Regions from separate parts of the Actinomadura chokoriensis genome, predicted to be linked through region 3. Evidence: riboswitches for the same ligand, from Rfam matches in the RefSeq annotation. Region 3 holds a riboswitch; each other region holds the start of a gene.
The links. A riboswitch is a leader RNA that binds a small molecule or an ion and turns the genes downstream of it on or off. The one in region 3 is predicted to bind cobalamin.

Region 1 (9,391 bases), on a different contig from region 3:
GGCCGGTGATGTCGCGGTAGGGGGAGTCGAGGACGGTCAGCGGCACGGGGACGCCGCGCCGCGCCCACGCCTCCTCGAGCTCCCCGGTGTCGCGGCCGGAGGTGCGGACGGTCACGGCCGTGAGGGTGTCCGGTCGGGTCGCGCGCGCGAACGCGATGGCGCGCATCGCCGGAGTGTGGAGCTTGGACACCAGCACGACCGCGTGGACGCGGCTCGGCAGGCCGACCGCCTCCTCGGACGGCTCCAGCTCCGCGGCGAGGCGCGTGTAGTGGCCGCGGATGGCCTTCATCATCAGGAAGAGCACGGGCATGGCGATGACGACGATCCAGGCGCCGTGCGTGAACTTCGTGATCAGGACGACGACCAGGACCACGCCGGTGAGCATCGCGCCGACGGCGTTGATCAGGCGCGCGCGCCGCATCCGGGCCCGCTGCGGCCCGGCGGCGCGCCCGATGAGGCCCGTCCAGTGCCGGACCATCCCGGTCTGGCTGAGCGTGAACGAGACGAAGACCCCGATGATGTAGAGCTGGATGAGCCGCGTCGGGCTGGCGTGGAACGCCCAGATCAGGCCGCCGGCGAGCAGGGCGAGGATCACGATGCCGTTGCTGAAGACGAGCCGGTCCCCGCGGCGGGAGAACTGCTTGGGCAGGAACTCGTCCTCGCCGAGGATGGAGGCGAGGGTCGGGAAGCCGTTGAAGGCGGTGTTGGCCGCCAGCACCAGGATCGCGGCGGTGAACCCGGCGACCAGGTAGAACGGCGGGGAGCCGGCGCCGAACACCGCCGCGGCGATCTGGGCGATGACGGTCTTCTGCTCGTAGCCGGGCGGCGCGCCGGTCAGCAGCCCGGGGGCGCCGGCGATCCGCACGTGCGAGACCAGGGCGAGCGCGGTGATCCCCGCGAACATGGCGATGGTGATCCCGCCCATGATCGCCAACGTGGCCGCGGCGTTCCGGCTCTTGGGCGGCTGGAAGTTCGGGACGCCGTTGCTCACCGCCTCCACGCCGGTGAGCGCCGTGCAGCCCTGGGAGAAGGCGCGCAGGACCAGCGCGACGGCCAGCCAGCCCGTCGTGCCGTGGGACGGTTCTATCCCGAAATGGGCAGACTCGGCCTGCGGTGTGTGGCCGGTGAGCGTCCGCCCGGCGCCCCACAGGAGCATCGCCATGACCACGGTGATGAACCCGTAGGTCGGGACGGCGAAGACCGTTCCCGACTCCCGGACCCCGCGCAGGTTCGTGATCGCCAGCAGCGCGACCAGGACCACGCAGACCTGGACCGTGTACGGCGTGAGGGCGGGCATCGCGGACGCGAGGTTGGCGACTCCGGCCGCCACCGACACCGCGACCGTCAGCACGTAGTCGACCAGGAGGGCGCTGGCGGCGGCCAGCGAGGCGTTGACGCCCAGGTTCTCCCGGCTGACGACGTAGGCGCCGCCGCCGCTCGGGTAGGCGCGGCAGGTCTGCCGGTAGGACAGCACCACCACCGCCAGCAGGACGATGACGGCCGCCGCGACCCACGGGGTGAGGTGGAGCAGTGCCGTCCCGCCGAGGCCGAGCGCGAGCAGGATCTCCTCGGTCGCGTAGGCGTTGGACGACAGCGGGTCGCTGCAGAACACCGGCAGCGCGATCTTCTTGGGCAGCAGCGTCTCGCCGAGCTGCCCGCTGCGCAGCGGCCGGCCGACCAGGAACCGCTTGGGAATGCTCACCGCTCTCCGCATCGGTCCCGTGACACCGCGGACTCCGCCGGGACCGCGGGCCCGGCGCCCGGGGCGTTCAGCGAGACGGCTGTTCGCGCAGGTGGCGCGCTTCGAGGGCCAGAAACGCGGCGAGCACGACGACGGCCGCGGACTCCAGGGCCAGCGCCGCCACGATGGCGGGGCCGTAGCCGCCCTCCTGGAAGCCGAACAGCGTGCCCGTCTCACTGATCATCAGCGCGATGATGGTGGCCGCCGCGTACGCGATCCCCACGAGCGCCACGAGCGCGTGCGCGGCCCGTCCGGCGATCGGCACCGACCGGATCACCGGAAGCGAGCCGAGCGGCAGCGCCAGGAGCAGCCCGAGCACCACGCCCCCGATGAAGTTGAGCAGGAACAGGACGCCGATGGTCGGGATGACCCGGAAATCGTCGGCGTAGTACTCGTACAGATGGACGGCGCCGACGCCGAACAGGAGCAGGACGCCCAGGTAGCGCAGGAGGTCACGCATCGCGATCACCCATGGCGGACCTACTTGGTGACCGCGCTGCCGGACGGCGACAGCACGTACCACTTGGCGCCGAACTGGTCGAGGCCCTGCCCTCCGGTGCTGCCGCTGGAGGTGCCGTCCGGCGCGTAGTAGTACAGCGGGTGCCCGGCGTAGCTGACCTCGGTGGTGCCGTCGCTCCGCTTGGTGGTGCTCAGCTTCGAGGCGTCCGCGCCCGACCCGGGCTGGGGCTTCACGCTGGTCGTGACCGGCGGCCAGACCGACGCGCACGACCCGGAGCAGGACGACTGGTTCCCCTTGTCCTTCTCGAAGAGGTAGACCGTCCGCCCCGCGCCGTCGACCAGGATCGGCCCGAGGCTCCCCACGCTCGCCGTCTTGATCGTCTGGCCGGACGTGCCGCCGGTGGGCGCCGCCGAGGTCGTCGACGATCCGCCGCCGTAGCCGCCCGACCCGGACCCGCCCGACCCTCCGCCGCCGCACCCGGCCGCGGCCGCCAGGGCCGCCCCGGCCGCTCCCATCGTGATCACCAGCCGCCGCATCCGGAACATGCGCACCCTCCCCGTGGACCTGTCGGCGGTCGCCCGCGACTCCTTCTGCGGCGCCGCGTACCCGCCGGCCCGCCGCGCGAACTGTCCCCGTCCCGGCTGTGACCCGTTCTTTCCGATAGCTGTAAAGAACGCCGCCCACCGGCCGGATGATCACGGGGTGCGGCCGTGATCACCCGAGCCGGTGGGCGAGCGGTCAGTCCTCGGTGGCGGAGGAGCGGCGGAGCCAGGCGACGGCGCCGCCCGCCAGGGCGATGACCAGGACGATCAGCCCGATCCAGAGCCAGCCGGACGAGCCGGACGACTTCTCCGCGGACGTCGCCGAGGCCGCCGACGGCGCGGCGGCGGGGCCGGGGGGCTGCGCGGCCGCCGAGGAACCCGTCACGGTGAAGGTGTAGGTGCCCTCGACCGGGTGCCCGTCGGAGGACACGACACGCCAGCCCACGGTGTACTCCCCGTTCGGGAGCGCGCCGCCGACCGCCTGGGTGACCTTGTTGTCGACCGCCTGGGCCGACCCGGACTGGTACTGCTTCTTCGACGCGTCCATCAGGACCACGCGCGGCAGCCGCACCGGGTCGGCGTAGGTGAGGACGATCTGGGACGGCGCCGGGACCGTCGCGTCCTTCGCCGGGTTCGCCGAGGTCAGCGCCGTGTGGGCGGAGGCCGGGGCCGCCGTCAGCGCGAGGACCGTCCCGACCGCCAGGGCGCCCGCCGCGAGCCGCCGGATCATGCCCGGCTCCGCGCGCGGCTCAGGCCGTAGCCGCCGACGCCGACGCCGATCACGCCGGCCGCGATGCCGATGCCGCCGAGGAGGCGGGCCGTCCCGTCATCGGCCGACGCCGTGCTCTTCGCGGCCGGCTTCCGCTCGGCCGTGAGGCCCGCCGTGGGCGCGGCGTCCTTCGGGGTGAGCTGGAGCGTCGGTGCGGGGTGCTCCGGTTCGGCGCCGCCCTCGGCCTGCTCCTCCTCCCACTTGACGACCTCGCCGTTGGAGTACGTCTGGTCGGCCTTGAACATGATCTGGTCGGTGTCGGTCGGGAGCGGGCCCATGGAGACGTCGAACTCCTGGAACTGGCCCGGCTCGATCTTGCCGCCCGACCAGGTGATCGTGGTGACGGCCTCGGTCAGCTCGCCGCCGTGGGACTTGATCGGCTTCGGCAGCGTGGACTTCTCGGCCTTCACCGTCCAGCCCGGGGTCGGGCGGACGGACACCGACGCCAGCGGATGGTCGACCGGCAGGTGCACCACGACCTTGGTGGTGGAGGCGTTGTCGCGCTCGTTCGGCACCCGGAACGACACCTTGGCGTAGGAGCCCTGCTCGGCGGTCGTCGGGTTGGCGGTGACGTGCGCGGACGCGGCCGTCGCCCCGCCGACCACGGCGAGGGCCGCGAGGGACGCGAGAGCGCCGGCACGGCGGGCATGCGAGAGGAAAGGCATGGGGAAATGTCCGTTCGAGTCGTACGGAAGAGAAGCCGGATGCGCCGCGGATCGGCGTCCGGTGACGTACGGCGCTCGACGCGGAGGCTTCGCCTCAGCAGAAGCGTGCGAGCGCCCTCGAACGCGCCGGGGGACCCCGCTCGACCACTTGGTGCCGCAGCACCCGGCCGAGGGCGGCGGCGACGTCCGCCACCGGGAGCACCGGGGCGGGACGCGGGGACGCGGCCGGCTCGACGGCCAGCAGGCCCAGCAGCAGCCGGACGGGACGGTCGGCCGCGGCGGCGACCCGGCGGGCCATCGCCCAGGCGGCCCGCTCGCCGCGCCGCAGCCACCACGCGGCGACCAGCGCGGCCACGCAGTGCGCGAGCGTCATGACCAGGCCGTTGGGGTCGTGCGGGGCCGACGCCGCCATCGTGTCCGCGCCGGCCGCCATGGCGGCGTGCATGCCGGACGCGTGAGCCCCGCCGGCATGATCCGCCATCGCGGGCATCGGGAGCGGGGGGTGCGGCGCCGCCGCGGTGAACAGCGTGTGCAGCGCGAACTGCCCGCCGAGGAGCCCGCCCAGGATCGTGGCGAGGGAGCGCTCGTGGCCCGCCAGCATCAGCGTCACGCCGAGGACCGCCCCGAACCCGCTCAGCCCCGCCCACACCGGGACCGCGGCCCCACCTGCGAGGACGTGCCCGAGGACGGCCAGCGCGACGCACGCGGTCGCGAAGACGATCGCGCGGGCGGTCCGGAACAGGGGTTCGCGGGGGCGTTCGGACATGACGGGACCATCGTGCCACCACCCCCGCCGACCCCGCAGCCGACCCTGCCGCCAGCCCCGCCATCTACCCGCGCCCAGCTCGCAGCCGCATCGACACGCCCAACATCTTGGGGTTGCACAAAGATCGCGAACTAGATGTAGGGTTCAATCCCGTGCTGGTACGCCCCCGCCGTTCGCGGCGGGGGCGTCGTAAGAGGGAACCCGGTGCGAATCCGGGACTGCCCCGCAGCGGTGAGCGGGAACGACCGCCGTTATGAGCACTGGGCCCATCGGGGCCTGGGAAGCGACGGCCACTAGGACGCCTTCTCCGGAAGGCGGCGCCCGCGAGTCCGAAGACCTGCCAGTTCGATACGTCCAGGCCTCGCGGGTGGGCCGGAGGGCGGAGCGCGGCGTGCCGTCGCGCGCCGTTCGCATGCCCCCGCGAGGCGGCTTGCGAGGGGAGAGGCACGTGACACAGGCTCTGGCGGCGCCGCCGGCCGCGGCGGCGTTGCGACGGGGGATCGGCGCGGAGGTCGAGGCCGCCTGCGACGGCATACCGGACGTCGAGCCGGGACGGGTGCTGGCCGCCGTCCGCTCCGGGAACGGGCTGGACGCGGCGGCGCTGCGCGACCTCGCGATCGGCGAGGCCGCCGCGCTGGTGCCCGCCGAACCCGGGTACTCCAAGGTCGCCGCGCGGCTGCTCGGCGCCCGGATCAGGGACGAGGCGGCGTCCGCGGGCGTCGCGACGTTCGCCGAGTCGGTCGCCGCCGCGCACGGCGCGGGCCTGCTGGCGGACGGCCCGGCCGCGTTCGTCGCCGCCAACGCCGACGCCCTCGACGCGCTCGCCGACGACTCCGCCGACGACCGGTTCGAGTACTTCGGGCTGCGCACCCTCTACGACCGGTACCTGCTGAGGCATCCGCGTTCGCGGCTCGTCCTGGAGCGTCCGCAGCACTTCCTGCTGCGCGTCGCCTGCGGCCTCGCCGACACCGTGGAGGAGGCGGCGGAGCTGTACGGGCTGCTCGGCACGCTGCGCTACCTGCCCAGTTCGCCGACGCTGTTCAACGCGGCGGCGCGCCGCCCGCAGCTGTCGTCGTGCTTCCTGCTCGACTCGCCGCGCGACGAGCTGGAGTCGATCTACGACCGGTACGGGCAGGTCGCGCGGCTCAGCAAGTACGCGGGCGGCATCGGGATCTCGTGGACGAAGGTCCGGTCGCGGGGGTCGCTGATCCGCGGCACCAACGGGCGTTCGAACGGCATCGTGCCGTGGCTGCGCACGCTGGACGCGTCCGTCGCCGCCGTCAACCAGGGCGGGCGCCGCAAGGGCGCGGCCTGCGTGTACCTGGAGCCGTGGCACGCCGACGTCGAGGAGTTCCTCGAACTGCGCGACAACACGGGCGAGGACGCGCGCCGCACCCACAACCTCAACCTCGCCAACTGGGTCCCGGACGAGTTCATGCGCCGGGTCGAGGACGACGCGGTCTGGTCGCTGTTCGACCCGAAGGAGGTCCCCGAGCTGGCCGACCTGTGGGGCGAGGCGTTCGACGAGGCGTACCGGTCGGCGGAGCGGGACGGGCGGTTCGTCCGGCAGGTCCCGGCGCGCAAGCTGTACGGGCGGATGATGCGCACCCTCGCGGAGACGGGCAACGGGTGGATGACGTTCAAGGACGCCGCCAACCGCGCCTGCAACCAGACCGCCGAGCCCGGCCAGACCGTCCACCTGTCGAACCTGTGCACGGAGATCCTGGAAGTCACCGGCGATGGCGAAGCGGCCGTCTGCAACCTCGGATCGGTGAATCTGGCCGCGCACGTCACGCCGGCAGGGGTCGACTGGGATCGGCTTCGTTCCACCGTCCGCACCGCCGTCCGGTTCTTGGACCGCACCATCGACAGGGGCTTCTACCCCACGCCGGAGGCGGAGAAGGCCAACCGCAAGTGGCGACCGGTCGGCTTGGGCGTGATGGGCCTGGCGGACGTCTTCTTCACGCTGCGCCTTCCGTTCGACTCGGACGAGGCCCGCGCGCTCTCGACGCGCATCGCCGAGGAGATCGCGCTGGCCGCCTACGGGGCGTCCGCCGATCTCGCCGCCGCGCACGGCCCGCTGCCCGCCTACGGCATGACCCGCACCGCTCGCGGCCGGCTCCACGTCGACCACTTCCCGGACGCGATCCAGACCCGTCCCGAGGCGTGGGCCGAGCTCCGGGCGCGCGTCGCCGAGACGGGGCTGCGCAACTCGCTGCTCGTCGCGATCGCGCCGACCGCGACGATCGCGTCCATCGCGGGCTGCTATGAGTGCATCGAGCCGCAGGTGTCCAACCTGTTCAAGCGCGAGACGCTGTCCGGCGAGTTCCTGCAGATCAACGGCTACCTGGTCGACGACCTGAAGTCGCTCGGGCTGTGGACGCCGGCCGTCCGGGAGGCGGTGAAGAAGGCGAACGGCTCCGTCCAGGGCCTCACCGACCTGCCCGACGAGATGCGCACCCTCTACCGGACGGCCTGGGAGCTGCCGCAGAAGGCGCTCATCGACCTCGCCGCCGCCCGCACCCCCTACATCGACCAGTCGCAGTCGCTGAACCTGTTCATGGAGACGCCGACGATCGGCAAGCTCTCCTCGATGTACGCGTACGCGTGGCGCGCGGGCCTCAAGACGACGTACTACCTGCGCTCCCGCCCGGCGACGCGCATCGCGCAGACGACCGTCGCCTCCGCGGCGGCCGTGTGCTCCCTGGAGAACCCCGAGACCTGCGAGGCGTGCCAGTGAGCGCGCGGACGGAAGGACGCGGCATGCTGCTCGACCCCGGCCTGGACCTGACCCTGCGGCCCATGCGCTACCCCGACTTCTACGAGCGGTACCGGGCCGCGATCCGCAACACGTGGACGGTGGAGGAGGTGGACCTCGCCTCCGACCTCGCCGACCTGGAGCGGCTCACCCCCGCCGAACTGCACCTCGTGAACCGGCTCGTCGCGTTCTTCGCCACCGGCGACTCGATCGTGGCGAACAACCTGGTGCTGAACCTCTACAAGCACGTGAACGCCCCGGAGGCGCGGCTCTACCTATCGCGGCAGCTATATGAGGAGGCCGTCCACGTACAGTTCTACCTGACCCTCCTGGACACCTACCTGCCCGATCACGACGAGCGCGCACGGGCGTTCGCGGCGATCGAGCACATCCCGTCCATCCGGGCGAAGGCGGAGTTCTGCTTCCGCTGGATCGACTCGCTCGGCGCCCTGGACGAGCTCCGGAGCGCCGGCGACCGCCGGACGTTCCTGCTCAACCTCATCTGCTTCGCGGCCTGCATCGAGGGGCTGTTCTTCTACGGCGCCTTCGCGTACGTGTACTGGCTGCGGTCGCGCGGCCTGCTGAACGGCCTCGCCTCCGGGACGAACTGGGTGTTCCGGGACGAGTCGATGCACATGGAATTCGCGTTCTCCGTGGTCGACACCGTCCGGGCCGAGGAACCGGAGCTGTTCGACGCCGAGCTGACGTCCCAGGTCACCACGATGCTGGAGGAGGCCGTCCAGGCGGAACTGGCGTTCGCCCGCGACCTGTGCGGCGACGGGCTGCCCGGCATGAGCGCCGACGACATGCGCGCCTACCTCGAATACGTGGCGGACCAGCGGCTCGTCCGGCTCGGGCTCCCGGCCCGCTACGGCACCGCCAACCCGTTCGCGTTCATGGAGCTGCAGGACGTCCAGGAGCTGTCCAACTTCTTCGAGCGGCGGGTTTCGGCGTACCAGATCGGCGTGGAGGGGAGCGTCACCCTGGACGAGGCGTTCTGAACTTCTGGGACCGGGCACTCGTTGAAGGAGGACCTAGTCCGAGGAGGACGCACATGCCTTCCGTCGTCGACCGGATCATGAGGTACGCCCGCGGTCCGCAGGGCCGCAAGATGCGGGCGAAGGCCGAGCGCTACGCCCGCGATCCCCGCACGCAGGCCAAGGTGCGCGGCCTGCTGGCCCGATTCCGGGGCGGTGGCCGCCGCCACTGACCCCCGCGCCCCAGGGCCCGCCCTCGCCGAGGGCGGGCCTTCTCGGTGCCTCCAGGAGGAAATGGTCGCCGGGTCATCAGGGCAAGGGCCGGCCGTCCTCGCCGATCCGGTCGGTGACGACCTTCGTCCCGGTGACGACGTGCACCTGATCACCGATCATCGCCACGACCCGGTCCCCGTACGCCGTGAAGTCCGTGGGCGCCTCGGGAGCGCTCGGCGGCAACTCCACCCGCCTCGTGATCGTCTTGGTGGCCGTCGCGTACCAGACCACCCGGTTCCGGTCGCCGCCGCGCACCAGCGCCACGATGTGCGTCCCGTCCTTGTCGAACGCGGCGCCGAGCAGCGTCGCGCCGCCGGCCTCCAGGCGGATCTCGCTCATCTTGCCCGTCTCGGTGTCCAGGGTGGACAGGCCGCGGTCCCGGTAGTCGCCCGCCGTCTCGAAGACCAGGTCCCGGCCGTTCGGCGCCCAGTGCAGGGAGT
Region 2 (9,391 bases), on a different contig from region 3:
TCTGAATCGCGAATGTCTCCGTAAACCCCCGAGGTGGGCGCCATGACGAAGGCCGCGACGACGTGCGGGATTCCGTGGAGGCTGGAGAACGGCGGTTGCGCGGCCCTGCCCCTGCCCCCGGACGACACCATCGCGCGGGTGGCCCGCGCCCACATCACGGGTCTGCTCCCCGCACTCGGGCTGTCCGGCCAGGACGTCGACGACATCACGCTCATGGTCAGCGAGCTGGCGACGAACGTCTTACAGCACGCCATGCCCGGCGACGGCCCGTCCGGCGCGGAACTGTGGGTCTACCAGCGCACGAGCGCGTGCGGCCGGGACGAACTCGTCGTCAAGGCGTTCGACACGCTGCGTGCGTGGCGGCCGCAGGCGCCCGCCGGCCCGATGCTGGAGCACGGCCGCGGCCTGGAGATCATCGAGCTGCTCACCCGCGGGCGGTGGGGGCACCACCCGTCCCGCTCCCGGCTGCGGACGCCGGCCGTCCGGGGGAAGGCGACCTGGTTCGCCCTGCCGCTCCCGCGCACCGGGCGCCGCCGCCGGCACGTCTGGCGGACCGACGAGCGGCTCGCCACGAAGGACCTGCACGCGCTGCTCGTCCAGCGCGGCATCCACGACCTGGAGCCGGGCGACGAGCTCGGCGCCTCCGTCATCTCGGGGCCCGGTGACCTGACCGTCTGGTGCGAGTCGGCGACGTTCCGCTGGTGCGCCCCGTCCGGCGAGTCCGGCAAGCTGCCGGTCGCCGACATCACCGAGGTGTGCGAGGAGCTCGTCCGCCTCTGGGAGTCGATGCACGACTGAGGCCGGCAACGGCCGCGCGATCGGCCGCCGCATGGCCCGGGGTGGGGGCGGGCCATGCGGCGGCGGGGGGTCAGCCGCGTTTGCCCGGCAGTCCGGCACGGACGCGGTGCGCGGCCGTGACCAGGTTGCGCAGCGAGGCCTCGGTCTCCGGGTAGGCGCGGGTCTTCAGCCCGCAGTCGGGGTTCACCCACAGCCGTCCCGGCTCGACGGCCCGCAGCGCGCGGCGCAGGTTGTCCTCCATCTCCTCGGCGGCGGGGACGCGCGGCGAGTGGATGTCGTACACGCCCGGCCCGATCCCGTTCGCGTACCCGGCGGCGCGCAGGTCGCCGACCAGCTCCATGTGCGAGCGGGCCGCCTCCACGCTGGTGACGTCGGCGTCCAGCGCCCCGATCGCGCCGATGATCTCGCCGAACTCCGAGTAGCACATGTGGGTGTGGATCTGGGTGGTGTCCTTCACCCCGGACGTCGCCAGCCGGAACGCGCCGACCGCCCAGTCGAGGTAGGCGGGACGGTCCTCGTCGCGCAGCGGCAGGAGTTCGCGCAGCGCCGGCTCGTCCACCTGGATGACGCGGATGCCGGCGGTCTCCAGGTCGGCGATCTCGTCCCGGAGCGCGAGCGCGACCTGGCGGGCGGTGTCGGCGAGCGGCTGGTCGTCGCGGACGAACGACCAGGCGAGCATCGTGACCGGCCCGGTGAGCATCCCCTTGACCGGCTTGCTCGTCAGCGACTGCGCGTACGCGGCCCAGCCGACCGTCATCGGACGGGGCCGCGCGACGTCGCTGTGCAGGATCGGCGGGCGCACGTAGCGCGACCCGTACGACTGGACCCATCCGTGCTCGGTCGCCGCGTACCCGTCGAGCTGCTCGGCGAAGTACTGCACCATGTCGTTGCGTTCGGGCTCGCCGTGCACGAGGACGTCCAGGCCGAGGTCCTCTTGCAGTGCGATGACGCGGGCGATCTCGGCCTTCATCGCGGCGGTGTAGTCGGCCTCGGTGATGCGTCCGGCCCTGCGGTCGGCGCGGGCCCGGCGGATCTCGGGGGTCTGCGGGAACGAGCCGATCGTGGTGGTCGCGAGGTCGGGCAGGCCGAGCGCGTCCCGCTGGGCGGCGAACCGGGCGGCGCGGTCGCCGCGCCGGGTGTCCCCGATGCCGCCGAGCCGCTCCCGGACGCCCCGGTCGACGCCCGGTCCGGGGAGCGGCGCGCCGTCCGGGATCGGGACGCCGTCGCCGAGCGCCCGTCCGAGCGCGACGACCTCGGCGACCTTCTGCCGGGCGAACGCGAGGCGTCCGCGGACGTCCGGGTCGAGCGCCGTCTCCGCGTCGAGGTCGAGCGGGACGTGCATCAGCGAGCAGGACGTCCCGACCACGATCTGGTCGACGAGGCCGAGCACGGACGCGCAGGCGGCCAGCGCCTTCCGGGAGTCGGTGCGCCACACGTTCCGGCCGTCGACGACCCCGGCGACGAGCGTCTTGCGCGGCAGCCCGCCGACCGACGCGAGCACGTCCACGGTGCCGGGCCCGGCGACGAGGTCGAGCGCGACGGCCTCGACCCGGCTGCGCGCCAGCACGCGCAGGGCGTCCGCGCCGATCGCGCCGAAGTACGCGGCGACCATCAGCCGGGGCCTGCTGGACAGCCGCCCGAGCCGCGCGTACGCGTGGGCGAGCGCGTCGATCTCCGCCGCGCTCCGGTCGGCGACGAGCACGGGCTCGTCCAGTTGCACCCACTGCGCACCCGACCCCGCGAGCCGCTCCAGGATCTCGGCGTAGACGTCGACGAGCCCGTCGAGCAGGTCCAGCGTGCGGAACCCGTCCACGGCGGGCTTGGCGAGCAGCAGGTAGGTGAGCGGGCCGATGAGCACGGGACGCGTCTCGATGCCGAGCGCCCTCGCCTCCCGGTACTCGGCCAGCGGCTTGGCGGCGGCCCCGTCCGCGAGCCGGAACCTGGTGTCCGGACCCAGCTCGGGGACGAGGTAGTGGTAGTTGGTGTCGAACCACTTGGTCATTTCGAGCGGCGGGACGTCCTGGACACCGCGGGCCATGGCGAAGTACCGGTCGAGCCCGGTCAGCCGCCGGTAGCGGTCCGGGACGGCGTCGACCAGCACGCTCGTGTCGAGCATCTGGTCGTAGAAGGAGAAGGTGTTCGACGGGATCGCGTCGACTCCGGCGTCCCGCAGGCCCGTCCAGACCTGGGCGCGCAGGTCGGCGCCGGTCCGGGCGAGGGCGTCGGCGTCGATGCGCCCCGCCCAGTAGTCCTCGGTGGCGACCTTCAACTCCCGGCGCGCCCCGATGCGGGGATATCCGAGGATCGTCGTGTTCATGGCGGCTTCCCTCGCTGTGCCACGGGCGACCGCGAGGACGGCACGGCACGGCGGAGCCGCGTCGCCGGCCGTCCCACGAGGCCGCGGACCACCGCGCGCCGGGCGGCGCGCGGGCGGAGGCAGGTCTTCGGACTCGCGGGCGTCGCCTCCTCGGAGGAGGCGTCCTACTGGCCGTCGCTTCCCAGGCCGGCGGGCCCAGTGCGTATGACGGCGGTCGTTCCCGCTCACCGCTGCGGGGCAGTCCCGGACTCGCACCGGGTTCCCTCTTACGACGCTCGAAACGAGCGAACCATCCGCATCCGGAGTCTACCGCCGCCTCGCCCGCGCGCCCCGGGGCGCCGTCAGGCGGCGGGCGGGCCGAACCAGCGGGGCAGGTGTTCGAGCAGGTCGGCCTGGTCGTCCCCGACCCAGGCGACGTGGCCGTCCGGGCGCAGGAGAACGGCGGGCGCGTCGAGTTCCGCACTGGCGCCCGCGACATGGTCGACGCGGTCGGCCCATCCGGTGACCGCGAGCCGGCCGGTCTGGTCGAGCAGCAGCCCGCGGCCCTCGTGCATCAGCCCGTAGAGGCGGCCGCGCTTCAGCGGGACGTCCCGCAGCCGCCGGCCGAGCAGGGGATGGCCCTCCCCGAAGTCGTAGCGGACGCCGATCGCCGTGGTCTTCTCGATCAGGTACCGGGTCACCTCCCCGACGTCCATCAGCTCCGCGAGCAGGCGGCGCACCGCCTGCGGGCCGGGCTCCAGGGACAGCAGCTCGGCCTGCGCGCGGGTGTTGTTCAGCACGTCGGCGGCCACCGGGCGCCGCTCGGTCTCGTAGGTGTCGAGCAGCGTCTCCGGGGCCCGTCCGACGACCGCGGCGGCCAGTTTCCAGCCGAGGTTGAACGCGTCCTGGACGCCGAGGTTGAGCCCCTGCCCGCCCAGCGGCGGATGGACGTGCGCCGCGTCGCCGGCCAGCAGCACCCGGCCGGCGCGGTAGCGCTCGGCGAGCCGGGTCGCGTCGCCGAACCGGGACAGCCAGCGCGGCGAGTGGACGCCGAAGTCGGTGCCGGCGAACACCCGCAGGCGCCGTTTCACCTCGTCGAGCGAGGGCGGTGCGGCGCGGTCCCCGGACACGCCCTCGGCGAGCACGACGGCGCGGTAGACGCCGTCGCCGACCGGGCCGACGCCGAACGTGCGATGGGTCTCACGGACGTCCGCGACGATGGCGGCCATCTTCTCCGGGTCCTCGGTCGCCTCCATCTCGCCGGTCAGCCACTCGGTCTTCGCGGGCTCGCCGGGGAAGCCGACGCCGAGCAGCTTGCGCACCGTGCTCCGGCCTCCGTCGCAGCCGACGAGGTAGCGGGAGCGCAGGCGTGCTCCGTCGGCGAGGTCGGCGGTCACCCCGTCCTCGTCCTGGCTCAGCCCGACCAGCTCGCAGCCGCGCCGGACCTCGGCGCCGAGTTCGGCGGCCCGCTCGGCCAGCAGCCGGTCGGTGACCGGTTGCGGAATGCCGAGGATGTAGGGATGCGCGGTGTCGAGCCGTTCGGGCTGCGGCTTGTCGATACCGGCGAAATGGCCGCGGAGCGGATACTTGGTGCCGTGCGCGAGGAAGCGCTCCAGCAATCCGCGCTGGTCCATCACCTCGATGCTGCGCACATGCAGGCCGAGCGAGCGGACAATTCTCGTCGGCTCCGCGTCCTTCTCCACGACGAGCACGCGCACGCCGTGCAGCCGCAACTCGGCCGCCAGCATCAGGCCGGTCGGCCCGCCGCCGGCAACGATCACATCGATCAAGGAAACCCCCCGTTTCCGCAGGTTCTGGCGTCGGCCCACGATTGTGCGGCATCACCCGGGCCTTGCCGCAAGCCCCCCTGCGTGCTATACGTTAGTAGTGGCAAGGAGCCCGTTCTCCTTGCCTTTTTCGTGTGCCGGGGACGATCCTCGCTGATGGCCCATGTGTGCAGTTACCTCTGGGACGTGACGTCCGCAAACGCGAAAAGGCGTGGACGGTGACGACCGACATTTGCTGAAGATGTTCTGGGCGCCCGTCGCAGATCGCGGGCGCGGACGACGTCGTTGAAAGGGGATGCCGTGAGTCGGTCGTACGTGGTGACCGGGACGGGTGGTGCCGTCGTGAATGTCTCGTCCCATCAGGCGCAGCGTCCGGTGCGCGGTTCCCTCCCGTACGCGACGGCGAAGGCCGCCATTGAAGGGCTCAGCCGGGCACTCGCCGTCGATTACGGACCGCACGGCATCCACACGAACGTCGTCGCGCTCGGATCGATCACCACCGAGCGGTACGAGAACTTCCTCGACGGCCGGGACCCCGAGGAGGCCCGGCCGCCGGAGCGCTGAGCGGCGGGCGGTCGGGTGTGAGTGCGTCCGAGGACGCAGAGCGGGGTGATCGCTCTCGTTACGCTTGCCCTCAGATAGACAAGGGTGTTCGGCAGGCGTGAGGCGGGGTGGGATGTCCGGCGCAGGACTCAAGGGGCTCAGGGACGGCGATCCGGCGCGGGTGGGGCCGTACCGGCTGCTGGCGCGGCTCGGGGCCGGCGGGATGGGCCAGGTCTATCTCGGCCGCTCGCGGGGGCGGCGGCTGGTCGCGGTCAAGATCGTCCACCCGCACTTCGCCGACAACGCCTCGTTCCGGCGCCGGTTCGCCAAGGAGGTCGCGGCGGCGCGCCGCATCGGCGGCTTCTACACGGCGCAGGTCGTGGACGCCGACACCGACGCCGACCCGCCGTGGCTGGTCACCGAGTACATCGCGGGGCCGACGCTGCAGGACGCCGTCGACGAGAACGGCCCGCTGCCCGAGGGCTCGGCGGCCTCGCTCGGCGCCGGGCTCGCCGAAGGGCTGCAGGCCGTCCACGACCAGAACGTCATCCACCGGGACCTCAAGCCGGGGAACGTGATGCTGGCGGCGGACGGTCCCCGGATCATCGACTTCGGCATCGCGCGGGCGATGGACGCCAGTTCGCAGAGTCTGACGGTGGTGGGCACGCCGGGGTACATGTCGCCTGAGCAGTACCTTGGCCGCGACATCGGTCCGGCCAGTGACGTGTTCTGCCTGGCCGCCGTGCTGAGCTTCGCGGTGACCGGCCGGCATCCGTTCGGGGAGGGGCCGCCCGATGCCCTCGGTTACCGCGTGCGGCATGAGGACCCTGACCTGACGGGCGTCCCGGCGGCGCTGCTGGAGTTGATCGCGGCGGGGCTGGAGAAGGACCCGGACGACCGTCCGCCGACCGGCGAGTTCCTGGAGCGCCTTTCCGCACTGGCCGCGGACGGAGCGATGCCGCTGCCGAAGACGTACAGCACGATGATCGCCACCCGCGTGGCCGAGACCGAGCAGTTCGCGAAGAAGCCCGACACGGACGAGCGGCCTCCGGCCGGTCCGCGGCAGAAGAAGTCCGGGCCGAAGGCACCTCCGCCGCCGCGACCGCAATCGCAACCGCAGGCGGGGCGGCCGCAGGGGCGGCCGCCGCAGCCCAAGGCGCCGGCGAAGCCGGCCGGCGGGATCGCGGCCGGGGTCATCGGCGTCCTGGTGATCGCGTTGCTGGTCGCCTACGCCGCCACGGACAAGTCGGGCACGTCGCGCAATGCGGGCTCCACCTCGTCCCCGACGCCGTCCTCCAGCCGGACGTCCGGACTCACGAGCGACGAGGGGAGCACCCGGCGGCCGACGTCGAGTCCGTCCCCGACGCCGAACCCGACCTTTGAGGCGTTCGACGAGATCTCGGTGAACGACTGCCTGGACGCCTACGAGGACCCCTACGAGCTCGGCGAGTGGAGCGAGGACATGCCGCGTGCGGTGTCCTGCGACCGGAGCGACGCCTACGTGCGGGTGACCGGGGTGGAGGATTCGAGCGGCGGGTGCGATTCCAACGCGCTCGACGGGGAGACCTGGTGGCGGTCCCCCTGGCACGACGGAGAAGCGATCTACCTCTGCCTGCGGCGGCAGTTCAGGAAGGGCGAGTGCTTCCTCGGCAAGAAGGGCAGCAAGAAAGGCATACCGGCCATCAGCGGCCACGGCCTGATGACCTCGTGGAGCTGCGACTCGGACCGCGTCCCCAAGAAATTCACCTACATCCTCCAGTTCACCGGCTACTACGAGAGCAGGTGCCCGGACGGCTCGTGGCGGTGGACGGACTTCCGCGAAGGCGTCCTCTGCGCCCGCATCGTCTGACCCCGTGCCGGGGCCCGGCCGGCGCTGCTCGTGAACGGCGGGAACCCGCTGGTATTCGGCACTTTCGGCGGCGTTTCGCCACTGGCAGACTGAGAGGACGTAACGGGGAGGCCGTATGGAGGACACGCCCGAGCGCGTGCCGGTGGACCTGGGCGGGGCGACGCTCTACATCGAGGCGTCGGAACTGCGCCCCGGAAGCGGGGGAGGCTTCGGCGAAGAGCGGGACATCGCCGCTGTGAAACCGGACATGACCGAGGTGATCGCGGCGATCCGGCAGTTCGGCGAACAGCTCGGGACGTCGCTGAGCACGAGCGGCGCGACCCGGTTCGCGGTCGAATTCGGGTGCGAGGTCGCAATGGAGACCGGAAAGCTCGTGGCGGTGCTCGGCAAGGCGTCCGCGAAGTCGACGCTGAAGGTCACGATGGAGTGGGGTCAGCCGAGCCCATGAAGGAGGGCCGGGCGGCGCTGGCCGAGGCACTGCGCGCCGCGACGGTCATGGTGTCGGCCGACGACAGGATCGGTACGGGTTTCTTCGTCGCGCCCGGACAGGTGCTGACCTGCGCGCACGTCGTCACCGCGCCGGGGAGCGAACCCCCGGAGCACGTGGTCGGGCAGTGGGGCGACCGCGAATTCAAGCTCGCGGTCACGCCATCGGGATTCCTCCCAGAGCACGACCTGGCCTTGCTGAAAGTGGTCGGAGAACTCGACCATCCCGTGGCGTGCTTGGCCGAGCAAATGGAGCCGGGCGACGAGCTGTGGGCCTACGGGCATCCGGGCGGCGCCTATCGGCAGGGCGATGTCATCCGTTCCGTCTATGACGGCCCCTCGGTGAATGCCGAAGGCGTGGAACTGCTCAGGGTGACCGAGGGACGGGCCATTGAGGGCTTCAGCGGCGGTCCCGTGCTCAATTGGCGCACGGGCGGAGTGTGCGGGGTTCTGCGTCGCGCCGATGCCCCGCCCGGTGGGCCTCCGGGCGCCCGTCTCATCGGAGCGGAGCGCGTTTTCGAAGCCGTCCCGGATCTGAAACCGCCGTCGGTGCCGTCCCCCGACCGCCTGCCGTGGTTCCGGCTGCTGGACGAGCGGCAACTGGCGGCGGGGCGCTGGTGCCACCCGAGCCCCCGGCTGCGCGGCTACCTCGAAGCCGCGCAGCTGACCGCGCGCGAGCATCCGTACCGGCTCGCGCTCGCCAACGCGCCGCAACTCGGCTCCGTCTACCTGCGCCAGCAGGCGAGCCCCGTGATCCGCGGGCAGGAGGCGAAGGGGGACGGCGACGACCTGGCGGTGGAGGCGCGGCCCGTCCAGGCCGACCTGCTGCTCGAAGGCGACCGGCGGTGCGTGTTCGTGGTCGGCGGACCCGGCACGGGGAAGTCGAGCCTGCTGCGCCACCTGGCGGAGACGAGCGCGGGCCGCTGGCTGGACGGCGCGGGCGCGCCGGGCGTACCGGTCCTGGTCCCGGCGGGTGCGCTGGCCGCGGACTGCCCGCTCCCCGAGGCGCTCGCCGACGGGGTCACGGCGGCGCTGGGCGCGCGGCTGGCGGACCGGCGGCTGGCGGACCTGTTCGAGGACGAGCCGCTGCCCGGCGTCCCCTGGATGATCCTCGTGGACGGGGTCGACGAGATCCTGGACCCCGAGCGCCGCCGGCGTGTGCTGGAAACGGTCGCGTTCTGGCGCTCCCGGTCTTCCCGCTATTCGTTCCTCGTGACGACCCGGCCGCTTCCGCAGGGGCAGTTGGACCGGTTCCGCGAGGACGGCCTGCCGTTCTACGAGATCGAGCCGTTCTCCCCGGACCAGCTTCCCGAGTTCGCCGGGAAATGGTTCTCCGCGCTGGGCATGCCCGACCCGGACGCCCTCGTCGTGTCCTTTCTCGACCGGCTCGCGCTCAGCCGCCTGAACCGGCTCGCCGAGATCCCCTTGATCGCGACGATGCTGTGCGTCGTCTTCGCGAACCACGACGGGCGGCGCCTGCCGCCCAGCCGGGTCGGCCTGTACGAGGAATTCGTCTCGGTGCTGATGGCCAAACGGCACACGCAGATGAACGCGCTGGAACGCCTCCAGCAGCGGATGAAGCCGTACGGAACGGCCGCCGAGCAGGCCGTGGACGAACTGCTGGCCGATCTG
Region 3 (9,391 bases):
AGCGGTGCTCCAGCAGCAGGTCGCGCGCCGCCGGGAGCTGGTGCCTCCGCCGGCTCGACGACGGGTTGTAGAGGGCCAGCACCAGGTCGGCCTCGGCGGCGGCCGCGAGCCGCCGCGCGATCACGTCCCACGGCTTGAGGATGTCCGACAGCGACAGCACGCAGAAGTCGTGCCCGAGCGGGGCCCCCGCCCGCGACGCGACGGCCTGCGCCGCCGTCAGCCCCGGCACGACCCGCACCGGGACGTCCGCGAACTCGTCCCCGGCGGCGGTCTCCAGCACCGCCGCCGCCATCGCGAACACGCCCGGGTCGCCGGACGACACGACCGCGACGCGCGCCCCGTCCCGCGCGAGCTCCAGCGCGTGCCGGGCCCGGTCGGCCTCCACCCGGTTCCCGGACGCGTGGCGCCGCTGCCTCGGGTTCGGCGGCACCCGGTCGAGGTAGGGGCCGTAGCCGACGAGGTCGGTCGCCGACGCCAGGACGTCCTGCGCCTCGGGCGTGAGCCACGGCCGCCCGGCGGGCCCGAGCCCGACCACCCACACCCCGCCGGAACCGGCCGGCCGCGCCGGGGGAGGCGCCGCGAACGACCGCTCGGCCGGGCTCGTCAGCAGGGCGAGCGACATGTACGGGACGTCGGCCGGATCGACGTCGGCGAGCGGGGCGACCCGCTGCCGGTCGGTGGCGGCGCGCTCCACATACCAGGCGTCGCCGAGCCGTCCCGCGTCCTGGAAGGCCTGCCTGACCTTGGTGAACGTCCGGCCGAGCTTCAGCACGGCCGCCGCGTCGGCGCCGCGCAGCCGCGCGGCCAGCTCCCCGGCGGGCAGCGTGCCGGGCAGCACGGTCAGCGTCTCCTCCCGCTCCACCAGCGGGCGCCCCGCCGCCGCCGACGCCGCGCTCAGCGACGTCACACCGGGCACCACCTCGGTCGGGTAGTGCGGCGCGAGCCGCTTGTGCAGGTGCATGTAGGACCCGTAGAACAGCGGGTCGCCCTCGCTCAGCACCACGACCGTCCGGCCGGCGTCGAGGTGCGCGGCGAGCCGGGCGGCGCAGTCGGCGTAGAAGTCGTCCAGCGCGCCCTGGTAGCCGCCCGGATGCCCGGTCGTCTCGGTCGTCACCGGGTAGACGAGCTGCTCCTCGACCTGGCCGTCCCGCAGGTACGGCTCGGCGACCGACCGGGCGATGCTGCGCCCGTGCCGCGCGGAGTGGTAGGCGACCACGTCGGCGCCGCCGATCAGCCGCGCCGCCTTCACCGTGACCAGCTCCGGATCGCCGGGCCCGACGCCCACGCCGAACAGCCGTCCCGCCATCATTCCGCCTCACTGGCGATGGCGTTGACCGCCGCCGCCGTCATCGCGCTGCCGCCGCGCCGCCCGCGCACCACCAGATGGTCGAGGCCGCTCGCGGCGAGGGCCTCCTTGGACTCGGCGGCGCCGATGAACCCGACCGGGACGCCGAGGACCGCCGCCGGGCGCCCCGCACCCTCCGCGACCAGCTCCAGCAGCCGGAACAGCGCGGTCGGCGCGTTGCCGATCGCGACGACCGCGCCGCCGAGGCGGCCGCGCCACAGCTCCAGCGCCGCCGCGCTCCGCGTGGTGCCGAGCCGCGCCGCCAGCCCCGGCACCTCGGGGTCGCCGAGCGTGCACACGACCTCGTTGCCGGCGGGCAGCCGCGCCCGCGTGATGCCGGACGCGACCATCCGCGCGTCGCACAGGACCGGCGCGCCGTCCAGCAGCGCCGCCCGCGCCCGCTCCACGACCCCCGGCGACCACGCCAGGTCGCGGACGAGGTCGGTCATCCCGCACGCGTGGATCATCCGGACGGCGACCCGCGCCACGTCGTCCGGCAGGCCCGACAGGTCGGCCTCCGCGCGGATCGTCGCGAACGACCGCCGGTAGATCTCGGCGCCGTCCCGGACATAGTCGATCACCGCTGCTCCTCCGCCATCCTCAGTTCGACCGGGCCGCGGGGCATCCCGCAGCGCCGCTCGCACCCCGCCCAGTGGACGGGCGTCTCCGGGGCGCGCTCCAGCCCGCCGGCCCACCGCCGCGCCTCGCCCTGCACGTCGCCGCGCGACTTCGCGCACCCGGGACTGCCCGTGCACGCCGACACCCCGACCCACGGCGACGCCGGATCGACGGCGAAACCGGCCGCGCCGAGCCGCGCCGCGATGCGGCTTGCCGCGCCCTGGCCCAGGTCGCGCAGCACGACGCTCCGCCACGGCGTCACCCGCACCTCGTCCGCGAGACCGGCGAGCGCATCGGCCTGTGCCCCGGACAACCGTCCGAGAGGCGGCACGGCCTCCAGCGCGACGAGCCCGCCCCGCTGCGCGATGACCCCGGCATGCGGGCGGCGGGGCTCGGGACGCGCACCGGCCTCTTGGGGTTCGGCCCCGAGCCGCTCCGCGATGAGCCGCGCCCCGTCCGGCACCTCCGCGAGGCGCCACGCGTCCCCGCGGACGTCGAGGAACGCCTCCGCCGCCGCGACCGTCAGCGCCACCGCGCCATCGCGATGGGGCAGCCGCGTCCCGGCGAGGTGGAGGCCGTCCGGGGCGAAGGTCAGGTCGGCGCCCAGCGCGAGCATGTCGCCCGTGCCGTCGTCGAAGGCGAACAGGAAGCGGCCCGGCAGCCCCGCCAGCCGCGGATGCCCGCACAGCGCCCGGTCGAGGGCCGTGACCAGCGGATCCGTCGCCAGGACGCCGTGCTCGCCGCGTCCGCCGAGCGGGGACGCGACGATGTTGCGGACCCGCTCGTGGGACGGCGACGGCAGCAGCCCGGCCGCCCCCAGCCGCTCCGCGAGCGCCGCCGGATCGCGGACGCCGCGCAGCTGCAGATTGCCCCGGGACGTGAGTTCGATCACGTCCCGCCCCAGTTCCCGGGCGGCGGCGCCGAGCACCCCGAGCCGCGCGGACGACACCGCGCCGCCCGGCACCCGGACGCGCGCCAGCGGCCCGTCGGCGGCGTCGTGGGTGCGCAGCGCGCCGGGGCAGGCGTCGGCACGGAGTCTGGCATTCGGCACGGGGAGGATGTTAACCACACTTTGCGGGCGGCCCGCGCTGCCGTACTGTTCTCCTCAGGCGATGGCAATGGGAGGAAGCCGGTGCGAATCCGGCGCGGTCCCGCCACTGTGACCGGGGAGCGAATCCCGCTTGAGGCCACTGTCCGCACGGACGGGAAGGCCGGGGCGAGCGTCGATCCGGGAGCCAGGAGACTCCTGCCGTCGTGACACCCGCGACCGGGGCGAGGACCCCAGGGGAGGAACGGCCGTGTCCGCTGGCACCGTGCTGCTGCTGTCGACGTCCGACACCGATCTGCTGAGCGCCCGCGCGTCCGGCGCCGCCTACCGGCTCGGCAACCCGGCGCGGCTCACCGCGGACGACCTGCCCGGCCTCGCCGAGGGGACCGGCCTCGTCGTCGTCCGGCTGCTCGGCGGGCGCCGGGCCTGGGAGGACGGGCTCGACGCGCTGCTCGCCGGGCCCCGTCCGGTGGTCGTCCTCGGCGGCGAGCAGGCCCCCGACGCCGAGCTGATGGAGCTGTCCACCGTCCCCGGCGGCGTGTGCGCCGAAGCCCACGCCTACCTCGCGCACGGCGGCCCCGGCAACCTGGCCGAGCTGCACGCGTTCCTGTCCGACACCGTGCTGCTGACCGGGCGCGGGTTCGCGCCGCCCGCCGCGGCGCCGACGTGGGGACGGCTCGAACGCGAACCCCGCACCGCCGGCGGCCCGGTCATCGGCGTGCTGTACTACCGCGCCCACCACATGGCGGGGAACACCGCGTTCGTGGAGGCGCTGTGCACGGCCGTCGAGGACGCCGGCGGGCAGGCCATGCCGGTCTTCTGCTCGTCCCTGCGCACCGCCGAGCCCGAACTGCTCGACACCCTCGGCCGGGCGGACGCGCTCGTCGTGACCGTCCTCGCGGCGGGCGGGACGCGGCCCGCGACCGCCGGGGCGGGCGGTGACGACGAGGCGTGGGACGTGGGCGCCCTCGCCGAGCTGGACATCCCGATCCTGCAGGGCCTCTGCCTCACCACCAGCCGCGACGCCTGGGCGGCGAGCGACGACGGCCTGTCCCCGCTGGACGCGGCGTCGCAGGTCGCGATCCCCGAGTTCGACGGCCGCATCATCACCGTCCCGTTCTCGTTCAAGGAGATCGACGAGGACGGCCTCACCGTCTACCGGGCCGACCCCGAACGCGCCGCGCGGGTCGCCGGGATCGCCGTCCGGCACGGCCGCCTCCGCCGCACCCCGGCCGCCGACCGCCGCATCGTCGTCATGCTGTCGGCGTACCCGACGAAGCACTCCCGCGTCGGGAACGCCGTCGGCCTCGACACCCCGGCGAGCACCGTCCGGCTGCTGGCCCGCCTCGCGGAGGAGGGCTACGACCTCGGCGAGGGCTTCCCCGGCGTCCGCGAGCAGGACGGCGACGCGCTCGTCCACGCGCTCATCGCGGCCGGCGGCCAGGACGAGGACTGGCTCACCGAGGAGCAGCTCGCCGGCAACCCGATCCGCATCTCCGCCGCGTCCTACGAACGCTGGTACCGCACCCTCCCCGAGGTGCTGCGCGGGGAGATGGAGCTGCACTGGGGGCCGCCGCCCGGGCACCTGTTCGTCCAGGACGGCGCCATCGTCCTCGCCGCCCTCCGCGCCGGGAACGTCGTCGTGATGGTGCAGCCGCCGCGCGGCTTCGGCCAGAACCCCATCGCGATCTACCACGACCCCGACCTGCCGCCGAGCCACCACTACCTGGCCGCGTACCGGTGGCTGTCGGACGAGTTCGGCGCGCACGCGATCGTGCACGTCGGCAAGCACGGCAACCTGGAGTGGCTGCCCGGCAAGGCGGCCGGCATGTCCGCGTCGTGCGGCACCGACGCCGCGCTCGGCGACGTCCCGCTGATCTACCTGTTCCTCGTCAACGACCCGGGGGAGGGGACGCAGGCCAAGCGCCGCGCGCACGCCGTCCTCGTCGACCACATGGTCCCGCCGATGGCGCGCGCCGAGACCTACGGCGACATCGCACGCCTCGAACAGCTCCTGGACGAGCACGCGACGATCGCCGCGATGGACCCGGCGAAGCTCCCGGCGATCCGCGCGCAGATCTGGACGCTGATCCAGGCCGCGAAGCTCGACCACGACCTCGGCCTGGACGACCGTCCCCACGACACCGAGTTCGACGACTTCCTCCTGCACGTGGACGGCTGGCTGTGCGAGGTGAAGGACGCGCAGATCCGCGACGGCCTGCACGTCCTCGGCCTTGCGCCGGAGGGCGGGACCCGTGTCGACCTGGTGCTGGCCATGCTCCGCGCCCGGCAGATGTGGTCGGGGCGGGAGACGCTGCCGGGCCTGCGCGAGGCGCTCGGCCTGGCCGAGGACGGCTCCGAGGCCCTCGCCGACGTGGACGCCGCCGAGGCCGCCGCCCGGTCGCTCGTCCAGGGCATGGAGGACGCGGGCTGGGACGCGGAAGCGGTCCCCGAGATCGCCCGGCGGGTCCCCGGGGAGCGCCGCGAACTCGTGGGGCGGGTCCTGGAGTTCGCCGCCGCCGAGATCGTCCCGCGCCTGGCGCGCACGTCCGACGAACTCGGCCACGTGCTGCACGCCCTGGACGGCGGCTACGTCCCGGCCGGGCCGAGCGGGTCGCCGCTGCGCGGCCTCGTCAACGTCCTGCCGACCGGCCGGAACTTCTACTCGGTGGACCCGCGCGCCGTCCCGAGCCGCCTCGCGTGGGAGACCGGGCAGGCCATGGCCGCCTCGCTCCTCGACCGCTACCGCGCCGACCACGACGGGGAGTGGCCGCGCTCGGTGGGCCTGTCGGTGTGGGGGACGAGCGCGATGCGGACGGCCGGGGACGACATCGCCGAAGTCCTCGCCCTGCTCGGCGTCCGGCCGGCGTGGGACGAGGCGTCCCGCCGCGTCACGGATCTGGAGCCGGTCCCGCTCGCCGAGCTGGGCCGGCCGCGCATCGACGTGACCGTCCGCATCAGCGGCTTCTTCCGGGACGCGTTCCCGCACGTCGTCGCCATGCTGGACGACGCCGTCCGCCTCGTCGCGGCCCTGGACGAGCCCGACGGCGACAACTACGTCCGCGCCCACGTCCGGGCCGACCGGGAGGCGCACGGCGACGAGGGGCGCGCCGCCCGCCGCATCTTCGGGTCGGCGCCCGGAGCCTACGGGGCCGGGCTGCTGCCGCTCATCGACAGCCGCACCTGGCGCGACGACGCCGACCTCGCCGAGGTGTACGCGGTGTGGGGCGGCCACGCCTACGGCCGCGACCTCGACGGCGTCCCCGCCCGCGACGACATGGAGAGCGCCTACCGCCGCATCGCGGTCGCCGCGAAGAACGTCGACACCCGCGAGCACGACATCGCCGACTCCGACGACTACTTCCAGTACCACGGCGGCATGATCGCCACCGTCCGGGCGCTGACCGGCAGGGCGCCGGAGGCGTACGTCGGCGACAGCACCCGCCCGGACGCCGTCCGCACCCGCACGCTCTCGGAGGAGACCGCGCGGATCTTCCGGGCCCGCGTCGTCAACCCGCAGTGGCTCGCCGCGATGCGCCGGCACGGCTACAAGGGCGCGTTCGAGCTGGCCGCGACCGTCGACTACCTGTTCGGCTACGACGCCGCCACCGGCGTCATGGCCGACTGGATGTACGACCGGCTCACCGCCGCCTACGTCCTGGACGACGAGAACCGCGCGTTCATGGCCGAGTCGAACCCGTGGGCGCTGCACGGCATCGCCGAGCGGCTGCTGGAGGCCGCCGAGCGCGGCATGTGGGAGCACCCCGACCCGGAGGTCCTCAAGGGCCTGCAGGAGGTCTACCTCAAGGCGGAAGGCGACCTGGAGGACGACACCAGCCGTTGAGCCAGCTCCGGATACCCGGCCCAGTGCAGGTGCAGGTAGGACGCGGTGATGCGGTCGCTCCCGAACCCGTCGCCGCCGTCCCGCCAGCGGAACAGCGGCTCCGCGGCCCCGGTCAGGGCCGTGCGGTGGAACTCGTGGCCCCGGAACCGCTCGCCCGCGCGCGTCAGCGGCGATTCGGCCACGGCGACGGCCTCCCGGTAGCCGAGCGCCAGCCGGGACGTCATGCGCGCCCGGCCCGGGACGAGCCCGCACATCCTCCGGCCGTCGAGTTCCTCGCATAGATAGAGGAGTCCCGCGCATTCGGCGGCGATCGGCCCGCCGAACGCGGCGACGGCCGCGCGCATGGGCTCGTTGGCGGCCAGCTCGGCGGCGTGCACCTCCGGGAACCCGCCGCCGATGACGATCGCGGCCGTCCCGTCGGGCAGGGCCTCGTCCCGCAGCGGGTCGAACACCGCCACCTCGGCGCCCGCCGCGCGCAGCAGCTCGACGTGCTCCCTATAAGAGAAGGTGAAGGCCGGCCCGCCCGCGACCGCGACGACGGGCCGCCCGCCGACCGGCTCGGCATGCTCGGACGGGTCCCACGCCGGGCCGGGCAGCGGGGGAGCGGTGCCGGCGAGACGCAGCAGCCCCTCCACGTCGCACGACCCGGCGATCAGCCCGCCGAGCCGCCGCACCGCCCGCACGGCGTCCGCCCCGCGCTCCGCCGCCGGAATCAGCCCGAGGTGCCGGGACGGGTTCACGACGGCGTCGTCCCGCCGGATCGCGCCCAGCACCGGTATCCCGGTCGACTCCAGCGCGCCCCGGCACAGCTCCTCGTGCCGGTCCGAGGCGACGCGGTTCAGGATGACGCAGCCGATCCGCACCCCCGGCTCGAACGTCGCGAACCCGTGCACGAGCGCCGCGACCGACCTGCTCTGCCGCGCCGCGTCCACGACCAGCACGACCGGGGCGGCGAGGAGTCGCGCGACGTGCGCGGTGGAGGCGAACCCCGTGTCGCCCCGCCCGTCGAAGAGCCCCATCACCCCTTCGACCACGGCCGCGTCGCAGCCGGCCGCGCCGTGCAGGAACAGCGGCGCGACCCGCTCCTCGCCGACGAGCCACGGGTCGAGGTTGCGGCCGGGGCGTCCCGACGCGAGCGCGTGGTAGCCGGGGTCGATGTAGTCGGGGCCGACCTTGTGCGGCGACACCGCGAGCCCCCGGGCGCGCAGGGCGGCGATGAGCCCGGTCGCGACCGTGGTCTTCCCGCTTCCCGACGCGGGGGCGGCGATGACGAGCCGCGGGATCACCACTCGATGCCCCGCTGCCCCTTCTGTCCGGCGTCCATCGGATGCCGGACCTTCCCCATCTCCGTCACCAGGTCGGCGGCGCCGATGAGCCGCTCCGGCGCGTCCCGCCCGGTGACGACGACGTGCTGCGCGCCCGGACGGGACGTCAGCGTCTCCACCACGTCGTCCAGGTCCAGCCAGCCCCACTTGATCGGATACGTGAACTCGTCCAGCACATAGAAACGGTACGTCTCGGCGGCGAGGTCACGCTTGATCTGCGCCCAGCCCTCCCGCGCGTCCGCCGCGTGGTCCGCATCCGAGCCCGGCCGCTGGATCCACGACCAGCCCTCGCCCATCTTGTGCCAGGCGACCGGGCCGCCCTCGCCGCTGTCGCCCAGCACCCGCAGCGCCCGCTCCTCGCCGATCCGCCACTTCGCCGACTTCACGAACTGGAACACCCCGACCGGCCAGCCCTGGTTCCACGCGCGCAGCGCCATCCCGAACGCGGCCGTCGACTTCCCCTTCCCCGGCCCGGTGTGGACGATCAGCAGCGGCCGGTTGCGGCGCTGCCGGGTGGTGAGTCCGTCGTCGGGGACGGACACGGGCTTCCCCTGGGGCATGTCAGGCCGCCTTCCTGTGCTCGCGCACGATTCCATCGAGATCTCCGAGCGGGACGAGCCGCGCGCCCAGCCGGGCGGCGAGCCGTCCCGCGAGGCCGAGCCGGACCGGGCCGTCCTCGCAGTCCACGACGATCCCCGCCGTGCCGGCGAGCAGTCCGGCGGCCCGGTCCACGTCGCCGCCGGCGGTGGTGCGGCCGTCGGTGACGACCACGACCAGCGGGCGCCGCGCCGGGTCCTTCAGCCGCTCGGCCCGCAGGACCTCGGCGGCCCGGACGAGCCCGGCGGCCAGCGGCGTCCGCCCGCCGGTCGGCAGCGCCCGCAGCCGCGCCGCACCCGCCTCCACCGACGACGTCGGCGGCAGGACCAGGTCGGCGGTCCGCCCCCGGAAGGTGATCAGGCCGATCTTGTCGCGGCGCTGGTAGGCGTCCAGCAGCAGGCTCAGCACGGCCGTCTTCACCGTCGTCATCCGGCGGCGCGCCGCCATCGAGCCGCTGGCGTCCACGACGAACAGCACCAGGTTGCCCTCGCGCCCCTCCCGGACCGCCTCGCGCAGATCCCCCGCCCGCAGCACCACCCCCGCCCCGGACCGCCCGCGCGCCCGCTGATGCGGAGCCGCGGCCAGCAGCGTCGCCACCACGTGCAGGTCGCGCA

Region 1: linked by a shared signal. The riboswitch ahead of ABFX46_RS29955 (ribonucleoside-diphosphate reductase subunit alpha) and the one ahead of cobN (cobaltochelatase subunit CobN) in region 3 are both predicted to bind cobalamin.
Region 2: linked by a shared signal. The riboswitch ahead of metE (5-methyltetrahydropteroyltriglutamate--homocysteine S-methyltransferase) and the one ahead of cobN (cobaltochelatase subunit CobN) in region 3 are both predicted to bind cobalamin.

What each region holds. Positions count from the first base shown of each region.
Region 1 covers NZ_BAAAMW010000017.1:61,449-70,839, reverse strand. The annotation lists gene ABFX46_RS29985 (APC family permease) at 1-1,702, opposite strand, end outside; gene ABFX46_RS29980 (hypothetical protein) at 1,770-2,201, opposite strand; gene ABFX46_RS29975 (COG4315 family predicted lipoprotein) at 2,222-2,746, opposite strand; gene ABFX46_RS29970 (copper resistance CopC family protein) at 2,940-3,473, opposite strand; gene ABFX46_RS29965 (YcnI family copper-binding membrane protein) at 3,470-4,177, opposite strand; gene ABFX46_RS29960 (hypothetical protein) at 4,272-4,943, opposite strand; cobalamin riboswitch at 5,083-5,302, shown strand; gene ABFX46_RS29955 (ribonucleoside-diphosphate reductase subunit alpha) at 5,392-7,683, shown strand; gene ABFX46_RS29950 (ribonucleotide-diphosphate reductase subunit beta) at 7,707-8,702, shown strand; gene ABFX46_RS29945 (hypothetical protein) at 8,756-8,911, shown strand; gene ABFX46_RS29940 (WD40 repeat domain-containing protein) at 8,988-9,391, opposite strand, start outside.
Region 2 covers NZ_BAAAMW010000004.1:195,473-204,863, forward strand. The annotation lists gene ABFX46_RS11530 (ATP-binding protein) at 43-798, shown strand; gene metE (5-methyltetrahydropteroyltriglutamate--homocysteine S-methyltransferase) at 869-3,115, opposite strand; cobalamin riboswitch at 3,217-3,425, opposite strand; gene rox (rifampin monooxygenase) at 3,457-4,884, opposite strand; gene ABFX46_RS11545 (SDR family oxidoreductase) at 5,182-5,445, shown strand; gene ABFX46_RS11550 (serine/threonine-protein kinase) at 5,558-7,273, shown strand; gene ABFX46_RS11555 (CU044_2847 family protein) at 7,389-7,721, shown strand; gene ABFX46_RS11560 (trypsin-like peptidase domain-containing protein) at 7,700-9,391, shown strand, end outside.
Region 3 covers NZ_BAAAMW010000019.1:111,611-121,001, reverse strand. The annotation lists gene ABFX46_RS31870 (precorrin-2 C(20)-methyltransferase) at 1-1,306, opposite strand, end outside; gene ABFX46_RS31865 (precorrin-8X methylmutase) at 1,306-1,926, opposite strand; gene ABFX46_RS31860 (precorrin-3B synthase) at 1,923-3,014, opposite strand; cobalamin riboswitch at 3,086-3,209, shown strand; gene cobN (cobaltochelatase subunit CobN) at 3,262-6,855, shown strand; gene ABFX46_RS31850 (cobyrinic acid a,c-diamide synthase CobB) at 6,810-8,141, opposite strand; gene cobO (cob(I)yrinic acid a,c-diamide adenosyltransferase) at 8,138-8,740, opposite strand; gene ABFX46_RS31840 (VWA domain-containing protein) at 8,742-9,391, opposite strand, start outside.